DNA from 3 places in the Mycobacterium sp. NGS18 genome. Region 3 is predicted to be linked to each of the others. Evidence: riboswitches for the same ligand, from Rfam matches in the RefSeq annotation. Region 3 holds a riboswitch; each other region holds the start of a gene.
The links. A riboswitch is a leader RNA that binds a small molecule or an ion and turns the genes downstream of it on or off. The one in region 3 is predicted to bind cobalamin.

Region 1: it holds a riboswitch for cobalamin, as region 3 does, so the genes downstream of both, metE (5-methyltetrahydropteroyltriglutamate--homocysteine S-methyltransferase) here and AC5Y31_RS17385 (PPE family protein) in region 3, are expected to answer to the same signal.
Region 2: it holds a riboswitch for cobalamin, as region 3 does, so the genes downstream of both, AC5Y31_RS18150 (magnesium chelatase subunit D family protein) here and AC5Y31_RS17385 (PPE family protein) in region 3, are expected to answer to the same signal.

Annotation. Positions count from the first base shown of each region.
Region 1 is NZ_JCALEC010000006.1:66,930-70,200, forward strand. It holds gene metE (5-methyltetrahydropteroyltriglutamate--homocysteine S-methyltransferase) at 1-1,475, opposite strand, end outside; cobalamin riboswitch at 1,609-1,807, opposite strand; gene AC5Y31_RS13400 (NAD(P)H-binding protein) at 1,869-2,642, opposite strand; gene AC5Y31_RS13405 (LLM class flavin-dependent oxidoreductase) at 2,751-3,271, shown strand, end outside.
Region 2 is NZ_JCALEC010000011.1:4,472-7,742, forward strand. It holds gene cobO (cob(I)yrinic acid a,c-diamide adenosyltransferase) at 1-190, opposite strand, end outside; gene AC5Y31_RS18150 (magnesium chelatase subunit D family protein) at 190-2,157, opposite strand; cobalamin riboswitch at 2,179-2,315, opposite strand; gene AC5Y31_RS18155 (dienelactone hydrolase family protein) at 2,339-3,136, shown strand; gene cbiE (precorrin-6y C5,15-methyltransferase (decarboxylating) subunit CbiE) at 3,139-3,271, shown strand, end outside.
Region 3 is NZ_JCALEC010000010.1:14,323-17,593, reverse strand. It holds gene AC5Y31_RS17390 (PPE domain-containing protein) at 110-1,723, shown strand; cobalamin riboswitch at 1,718-1,901, shown strand; gene AC5Y31_RS17385 (PPE family protein) at 1,935-3,271, shown strand, end outside.

The DNA of each region.
Region 1 (3,271 bases), on a different contig from region 3:
TTGCGCTCCGGCTCGCCGTGCACCAACACGTCGAGGCCCAGCTGCTCCTGCAGTTTGATGACATCGGCGATCTCGGCCTTCATCCGGCGGGTGTACTCGCCCCTGTCGATCTCACCGGCGAGCAGCGCGGCCCGGGCCTTGCGGATGTCGACGGTCTGCGGGAACGACCCGATGGTGGTGGTCGGCAGCGGCGGCAGATGCAGCCGCTCGTCCTGAGCGGCACGCCGGGCCTCGGCGCTGCCGCGGTGCGCGCCGGCCGCGGTGATCGTCGCGATCCGGCCACGCACGTCGGCGTTGTTCAGCCGCGGGTCGGACTTGCGCGAGGCCACCGCGGCCTGGGATGCGGCGATCTCGTCGGCTACGGCGTCGCGGCCCTCGGCCAGGGCCCGAGACAAGACGGCCACTTCGGTCACCTTCTCGGCGCCGAATGCCAGCCAGCTGCGCAGGTTGTCGTCCAGCGCCGAATCGGCCTCATACGCCAGCGAGTAGGGGACATGCAGCGTCGAGCACGACGTGGATACCGCCACCGCAGCCGCCGACCCCCGCACGGTCGCCAGCTTCGCCAGCGCGGCCTCCAGGTCGGTGCGCCAGATGTTGCGGCCGTCGACGACACCGGCGACCAGGGTCTTGGAGGCCAACTCCGGAACTGCGGCCACCGAGTCCACCGAGCCGTAGACCAGGTCCACGCCGATCGCCTCGACCGGGGTCCGGGCCAGCGCGGCCAGCGCACCGCCCGGGTCGCCGAAGTAGGTGGCGACGAAGATCGCCGGCCGGCCCGCCACACCGGCGAGGCGGCTGTAGACCTGTTCGGCCAGCGCCGGGGCGTCCGGGGCGCCGTCCGTCACCAACACCGGCTCGTCGATCTGCACCCACTCGGCCCCGGCTTCGGCCAGCTTGGAAAGCAGCTCGGCGTAGACGTCGGTCAGCTCGTCGAGGCGGAAGATCGGCGCCGGCGCACCGTCGACCGCCTTGCTCAGCTGCAGGAAGGTGATGGGACCGATGATCACCGGGCGAGCCGGAACCCCTTGCTCGGCAGCCTCTTTGAACTCAGCGAGCACCTTGGCCGGATTCAGCGCGAACTTGGTGTCCGGGCCGATCTCCGGAACGATGTAGTGGTAGTTGGTGTCGAACCACTTCGTCATCTCCAGCGGGGCGATCTCGGAGTTGCCCCGTGCGGCGGCAAAGTAACGGTCCAGCTCGTCGGCCACCCCGGCGACCCGCTGCGGGAGCGCACCGAGCAGCACCGCGGTGTCGAGCATCTGGTCGTAATAGGAGAACGTGTTCACCGGCACCGAGTCCAGACCAGCGGCGACCAACTGTGCCCAGGTGTCGCGGCGCAGGCCGGCAGCGACCTTCTTCAGTTCGTCTTGTCCTATCCGGCCGGCCCAGTAACTCTCGGTGGCGCGCTTGAGTTCGCGGCGCGGCCCGATTCGCGGAGATCCGAGAACGGTGGCGGTAAAGGGTTGAACGGTCACGATGCGATCCTTTGATCCAGAGGGTGGGTCTCCGCCGGCGGTCGTCCAGCCAATCCGGTTCCGTGCAATTTAACGCACTATAACGCTGAAAAACCAGACGCCCATTCCGCGAGGCGTTGATCCGCCGGGCGCGGCGCGCTCGACACAACAGGCACGTCTTCGGACTCGCAGGCGCGCACCGGGGTGCTCCTAGTGGCCGTCGCTTCCCAGTCGCGGGCGAACCCCTGACCAGTGCCTTTGACGGCGGTCGTTCCTGCATACCGCTGCGGGACAGTCCCGGACTCTCACCGGGTTCCCTCTCGCGCTCCACGGAAAACCGCGTCGCGCTCGATGCCAACGGCGCCACTACTACCGGCGATGTCGGCAAACCAGTTGCGTGGTCGACGTTACCCGTCAATCGCCCTGAAGGGCTGCCAGAGCCTCCGGGATGGGCGCCTGCCCGTCGTTGAACTCGATGGTGCGGCGAATCGTCGAGGTGCCGGTCAGGCAGGTCGCGGTCACCAGCGCGACATTGCCCCGGGACACCTCACCTTTGCCGGTGTGCGGGCCGATATCGATCCGGCCGGTCGCCGGCTCCAGGGTCAGCCGACTCGGCCCCAGCACCGTCCAGTCCAGATCGGTAGCCCGCAGATGGGCGTCGGCGGCCGCCTTGGCCTGCGCGTACGGGTAGAACGGATCGTCTTCCGCCACGCCGTGATCAGGACCGGCGCCGAAGTAGGACACCATCACAAAGCGCCGGATGCCGGCTTGCGCGGCGGCGTCGATGGTGCGGATGGCGGCGTCGCGGTCGACGGCGTAGGTGCGGGCCGGGTCGCCACCACCGGCGCCGGCGGAGAACACCACCGCATCGTGGCCGGCCAACAGGTCGGCCAGCGCGGCGGTGTCGAGTTGCTCGATGTCGGCCACCACCGGAATCGCCCCCGTCACCGCGACCTCCTCGGAGTGGTCGGGATTGCGGAACACCGAACTGACCTCGTGGCCGGGTTCATGCGGCGGTCCCAGCTTCGCCTCTCCTTCGTCGAGCCTCGCTGAACCGCTCGGTTCATGCGGCGGTCCCAGCTTCGCCTCTCCTTCGTCGAGCCTCGCTGAACCGCCGGGTTCGGTCAGGATGCGGCTGAGTAGCAGGGCGACCTTGCCGTGGCCGCCGATGATCACAATGCGCGCCATGGCTTCGACCGTACATGTGGCCGGCGTACGGCGCGCTCGGTCCGTTCATGGGTATGAGAACAAATATTAGGTTATAGTCGGCCGGACGCCCGAAGGAGTTGCCGGCACATGTTCACGCTTCGCTTCGACATGCGGGCGCCGGTGTCGGCTGCACCCCGCGCTGAGCTGTACGCCGCGGCCATCGAAATGTGCGCCTGGGCCGAGACCCGCGGTGCGATCGCCGCGGTGCTGTCCGAGCATCACGGCACCGAGGACAATCACCTGCCGTCGCCACTGGTGCTGGCTACGGCCATCGCCGCCCGCACCGAGGCATTGAGGATCATGCTCGCCGCGGTGGTCCTGCCGTTCTGGGATCCGGTCCGGCTGGCCGAAGACATGAGCGTGCTCGACATCATCAGCAATGGGCGCGTCGCCTATGCCTTCGGACTCGGTCACCGCGCGCAGGAGTACGAGCACTTCGGCATCGAAATCGGCACCCGCGGAACGCTGGCCGATGAGAAGTTGAGCCTGCTGCTGGCGCTGTTGCGCGGTGAGCCGGTCCGCTATGAGGGCCGCCGAATCCATGTGACCCCGGCCGGTGTGACACCGGGTGGCCCGCACATCATGATCGCCGGCGGCAGCGCGGCGGC
Region 2 (3,271 bases), on a different contig from region 3:
ATTTCGCGGACTTCACGAACTGGAACACCCCGATCCGAAAGCCCTGATTCCAGCCGCGCAGCGCCAATCCGAACGCGGCGGTGGACTTGCCCTTGCCGTCGCCGGTGTGCACCATCAGCAGCGGCCGGTTGCGGCGCTGGCGGGTGGTCAGGTTGTCGTCGGGCACCGTCAACGGTTGTCCTTGCGGCATCAGGCAGCTCCCTTTCCGGTGGCATCGCGAACGATGTCGGTCAGCGCCTCGGCACTCACCTGCGGCAGCGGGACGTATTCGGCCCGCAGCCGCTCAGCCAGGGAGCGTGCCAACCCGAGCCGCATCCGGCCGTTCTCGCAATCCACCACCACCGCCGAAAAGCCCTGTGATGCGAGCAGTCCGGCGGCCTGGCGGGACCGCTCGACCGGATCGGCGCCGGCGGTGGCCCGACCGTCGGTCAGCACCACCAGCAGCGGGCGACACGCCGGTTCGCGTAGCCGTTCCCGGCGGATCAGCTCGGCGGCTTCGAGCAGGCCCTCGGCCAGCGGGGTGCGGCCGCCGGCGGGCAACTCGTCCAGGCGCACCGCGGCGATCTCCACCGACCCGGTCGCAGGCAGCACCACTTCGGCCCGTGTATCGCGAAACGTCACCACCGCCACCCGGTCCCGGCGCCGGTAGGCGTCCAGCAGCAAGGACAAGATCGCGGTCTTGACGTGCCGCATCCGCTCGGCGGCGGCCATCGACCCGGAGGTGTCCACCACGAACAGCACCAGGTTGGCCTCCCGGCCCTCCCGGACGGCACGGCGTAGATCGCCGGCCTGCAGGATCATCCGGCCGTCCACCCGGCCGCGGGCGCCCTGATGTGGCGCGGCGGCCCGCAGCGTCTCCAGCAGGTGCAGCCCGCCCGTGGCGCCGGCGGCGGTGGCGCCCACCCGGCGTCCGGAACTGGTGCGGGCCCGGCTGCGCCGCCCGGCGCGGCCCGCGCCGACCCCGTCGACGGTGAAAAACCGTGCGCGGTAAGGGGAATCGGATCCGACGGTCGAGGTGGAGCCGGACCCACCCGGCGCCGGCCCGCCCGCATCCGGGGGTGGCGGGGCGTCGTTCCCGCCCTCCGGTGGGCCGTCCGGATCCGGCTCGGGCTCGGGACCGGAATCCTCCTGAGGCAGCAGCTCGTCGAGTTCGGCTTCATCGAGACCGGGGGCGTCGAACGGCTTGCGCCGCCGCCGATGCGGCAGCGCCAGCCGGGCGGCGACCCGCAGATCCTCGACGTTGACCGCGTCGCGGCCCTGCCATGCCGCATGCGCGACCGCGGTGCGGGCGCAGACGATGTCGCCGCGCAGGCCGTCCACATCGAACGCCGCGCAGATCTCGCCGATCTTGACCAGCGCGGCGTCGGTGAGCAGCACCCGCGAAAGCAGCTGCTGCGCAGTGTGAATCCGGGCGCGCAGCCGCTCCTCGGCCGCGGCGTACCCGGCCGCGAAACCCTCGGGATCGGCGTCGAAGGCCAACCGTCGGCGTACCGCCTCGGCGCGCACCGCCGGATCGCGCGGCGCGGAAACCTCAACGGTCAGCCCGAATCGGTCGAGCAGCTGTGGGCGCAGCTCGCCCTCCTCGGGGTTCATCGTCCCGACGATCACGAAGCGTGCCGCGTGGGTGACCGACACCGAGTCGCGTTCGACGGTCAGTCGCCCCATCGCGGCCGCGTCCAGCAGCAGGTCCACCAGGTGGTCGGCGAGCAGATTGACCTCGTCGACGTAGAGGATGCCGCGGTTGGCCCGGGCCAGCAGCCCCGGCTCGAACTCCACCACGCCGGCACCCAGCGCCCGCTCCAGGTGGATCGACCCCACCACCCGGTCCTCCGTGGCGCCGACCGGCAACTCCACCAGCCGCACCGGGCGGGTCTGCACGGCGGCGTCGGCGGGGAACGGGCCGTCGGGGGACAGCGGGTTGGCCTCGGCGGGATCGGAGGAGAACCGGTCGTCGGCGACCACGTCGATAGGCGGCAGCACCTGGGCCAGCGCGCGTACCAGCGTCGACTTGGCGGTGCCCTTCTCGCCGCGGATGAGTACGCCGCCGATGCTGGGGGAGATCGCGCTCAGGACAAGCGCCAGCGCCATGTCGTCGAGGCCGCCCGGGGCGTCCGGGTCGCCGCCGAGGACGGCAGGGAAGGGGTACAGCTGTTGCATTGAGGCTCCGCTCGTGATGCCCGGTGTTGGCAACGCGAAGCCGGTATTCGGACTGACCGAAGCGCTTCCCAATCAGCGGGAATGCGCCGCGGAACACCGTAGCGGGCCTGCGTCGGAGTCACACCGACTTCCCTGGCACTTCGCGCCGATACCCTAACACCAACCGAAAGGACACTCAGAGATGACTGCACCCGAAGCAGACCTGACCGGCTGGGTCCCAGCGCCGTTCACCGGCGGCGGTTTCACCCACGACGTGTACCGCAAGGGGCGTGGCCCCGGGGTGGTACTGATACCGGAGATCCCGGGAGTGCACCCCGGCGTGCTCGGATTGGGAAACCACCTGGTGGACAACGGCTTCACCGTGGCGATCCCGTCATTATTCGGCCAACCCGGTAAGGCGATCACACCCGGCTACGCGCTGAGCACGATCGCCCGTGCCTGCGTGACCCGGGAGTTCGCCGCGTTCGCCACCGACAAGCAACGTCCGGTCACCCAGTTCCTGCGGGCGCTGGCCCGCGACCTCAACGAGAAGACGCCCGGCAAAGGCGTCGGGGTGATCGGCCAGTGCTTCACCGGCGGTTTTGCGCTGGCGGCCGCCGTCGACGACGCCGTGCTGGCGCCGGTGCTCAGCCAGCCGTCCGTACCGATCCCGCTGACGCTCAAACAGCGCCGCGATCCGGGGCTCTCCGAGGTCGAGCTGGGGATGATCGCCGACCGCGCCGCCAACGACGGGCTGTGCGCGCTTGGCTTGCGGTTCAGCGAGGACAAGATGGCCCCCGGTGACCGCTTCGCGACGCTGAAGGCCCGGCTCGGGGACGCGTTCGAGGTGATCGAGATCGACTCCTCGCCGGGCAATCCGGACGGGCTGTCCCGGATGGCGCACTCGGTGCTCACCGACCAGGTCCGCGAGGTCGACGGGCACCCCGCCTACGAGGCGCGCAAGCGGGTGGTGCAGTTCCTCACCGAACGGTTGACATAGCTGTGCCCACCGCCGAACGCCTGGTGGTCCTCGGTATCGGCGCCGACGGCTGGGCCGGGCTGACAGAACCCGCGCGGGAGAGGGTGCTGGCCGCCGATGCCGTTATCGGTGCGCCGCGCCACCTGGCGATGCTGC
Region 3 (3,271 bases):
TCCGGAGCGGTCCCGCCACTGTGATCGGGCGTGAATTCACCCCGAGAGCCAGATACTCACGTCGTCGCATCCTGCGATTCGGGGCGGGGACCCCAGAGAGCTGGCAACCGTGACGACGCCGATTTGGATAGCGTCTCCACCGGAAGTCCATTCCACATTGCTGTCGGCCGGCCCCGGTCCCGGTCCGCTGTTGGCGTCGGCGGCGGCGTGGATCGCGCTGAGCACCGAGTACGCCGAGATTGCCGACGAACTGGCGGGGCTGCTGGCTGCGGTGCAGACCGGGGCGTGGCAGGGCCCGTCCGCTGAGGCGTATGTGGCGGCCAATGCGCCGTATCTGGCCTGGCTGATCCAGGCCGGTGCCGCCGGGGCGGCGATGGCCGCGCAGCAGCAGACCGCGGCGACCGCCTACAGCAGCGCATTGGCGGCGATGCCGACGCTGGCGGAGCTGGCGGCCAATCACGCCACCCACGCGGTGCTGGTGGGCACCAACTTCTTCGGTGTCAACACCATCCCGATCGCGCTGAATGAGGCCGACTACGGCCGGATGTGGTTCCAGGCCGCCGCGGTGATGTCCACCTATCAGGCTGTCGCCGGAGGGGCGGTGGCATCGAGTCCGCAGACGGTGGCGGCGCCGCAGATCGTCAAGGCCGAATCGGCCGACGCCAGCCAACCGCAGCTGCCGCCGGACCGGCAGAACGACATCATGGAGTGGCTGCAGAACAGCGGCTACACCGATTTCTACAACAATGTGTTGCAGCCGATGATCAACGAACTGGCGGCCAACCCTTACTTCCAGTCGATTTTCGCCGGCTTCGATCCCTGGCTGCCCGTCCTGGGCAACCCGCTGAGCTTCTTCAGCCCCTACAACATCGCGTTCGCGCTGGGCTACCCGATGGACTTCGGGTCGTTCGCCGCCTACCTGTCGCAGACGTTCGCCTTCATCGCCGCCGACCTCACCGCGGCGTTCGCCTCCGGCAACCCGGGCACCATCGCCGCGACGCTGTTGTTCACCGCCGTGGAGGCGATCGGCACCATCATCACCGACGTGATCGCCCTGCTCAAAACGCTGCTGGAGCAGGCCCTCGTGCTGATCCCGGTCATGCTGCCGATGATGACCGCGGCGCTGGCGCCGCTGGCCGTGGCGCCGCTGGCCGGGCTGGCGGGGCTGTCCGGTCTGGCCGCCCTGCACGCCGTGCCGGTGCCGCTGATCCCGGCGCCGCCGCCGTTCGCCGGTCTGACGGTGGCGCCCACGCCACCGGTCCCGGCGCCCGCCCCGGCTCCTGCCCCGGCCCCGGCCCCCGCGCCGGCCCCGGCGCCTGCCGCGCCGGGGGCGCCACCGCCGCCGCCCGCCCCGCCGCTGACCCCGGTGGACGGCATGTCGTCGATGTACCTGGTTGCCGGCCTGGGCCAGCAGGCCCGTCGCGCGGCGGGCACCAGCGCCTGCCGCCGCAAAGCGCCCGAGCCCGACGCCGCCGAGGTGCCCGCCCCGGCGGCCGCCGCAGAGGAGCCGGCCAAGGCCCGCCGGCGCCGCAAGGCGAAGGCCGACATGCTGGGCCGCGGTTATGAATACATGGATCTGGAAGACGCCGCGAGCGCTGCGGGCCCGGCGGACGTGCTGCCCAGCGGACTCACCGCCCTGGCCGGGGATGCGTTCGGCGGCGGCGCCATCATCCCGATGACGCCGGGCACCTGGACCCGGGCGCAGCGCGAGCAGATGCCTTGACGCGTGCGATAATGCGCCGGTAAGGCAACGACGGTGCAGGAAGCCGGTGTAAATCCGGCACGGTCCCGCCACTGTGATCGGGGAGCGACCCTCAACAGCCACGGCTCTTTGCGGAGTTGGAAGGCGAGGCGAGCGTTGATCCGAGAGTCAGGACACTCACGTCGTCGCATCCTGCGACCCGGGGCGGTGTACCCCGAGAGAGCTGATCACTTTGACCGCGCCTATCTGGGTGGCGTCGCCTCCTGAGATCCATTCGTCCCTGTTGTCCGCCGGTCCCGGTGCCGGCCCGCTGCTTGCCTCCGCGGCGGCTTGGACCTCGTTATCCGTTGAGTACGCGGCGATCGCCGACGAACTGACCACACTGTTGGCCGCTGTCCAGGCCGGCGCGTGGCAGGGCCCGTCGGCAGAGTCGTTCATGGCCGCCAACGCGCCGTACCTGGCGTGGTTGGTGCGCGCCGGGGGTGATGCGGCCGCTACCGCCGTCCAGCAGCAGACCGCGGCCGCCGCCTACAGCAGCGCACTGGCAGCGATGCCGACGATGGCCGAACTGGCGGCCAACCATGTCACCCACGCGGTGCTGGTGGGCACCAATTTCTTTGGCGTCAACACGATTCCGATCGCGCTGAACGAAGCCGACTACGCCCGGATGTGGGCGCAGGCCGCCACCGTGATGACCGCCTACCAGGCGACAGCGGCCACCGCGGTGGCATCGACGCCGCAGACCGAACCGGCGCCCGCGGTGCTCAAGACGGCGGGAAGCGCCGATGCGACTCCGCCCCAGCCGCCGCAGTGGTTCCTCGACTTCGCGAAATGGCTCGAAGGACTCGTCCCCAGCCCGCCTTATCCCGACAGCGGCCAATACCCGCTGTATGCGGAGTTGTTGGCGTTCTTCGAGAAGATCGGGTTCACCGACATCGCCGACCCGCTGGCCCAGTGGTTCGCCAGCCTCTCCGGATCGTCGTGGCTGCCGCCGGCCGGGGTACCGGGATCGTGGTTGGGCTGGACCGGCAATCCGCTGAGCTACCTCAATCCGGCGTACCTGGCCTACATCCTGTCGGTGCCGCTGGATCCGGGTTCCTACATCGCGTTCACCAGCATCGTGATCATCGACGACCTGCTGGCGATCATGTACACGGCCCTGTTCAACCCGCAGGGCCTCGGTCTGGTCATCCCGTTGGCCATGGTCGAGATCGTCGGCGCCACAATCGGTAACACGGTCCAGGCGCTCAACTACCTGCTCACCCAGACGGTGCTGATCCCGGCGCTGCTGCCGGTGCTGGCCGGCTCGGCCGTGCTGGCTCCGGCGGGAGTACTCGGCGGCCTGGGGATCGGGGCGATGGCGCACCACCTGGCTGCCGCGGTCCCGCCGCCCCCGGCTCCGCCGCCCTCACCCGCACTGGCGATGGCCCAGCCGCCGGCGCCTGCACCGGCCCCCGCGCCGGCTCCGGCTCCGGCTCCGGCTCCGGCGCCCGCTGCGGCGCCGGCTGTGACCGCCGCTCCGCCGCCCGGAGCGCCGCCGCCGACCCCGGCGGGCCCGCCGTCGGTGAC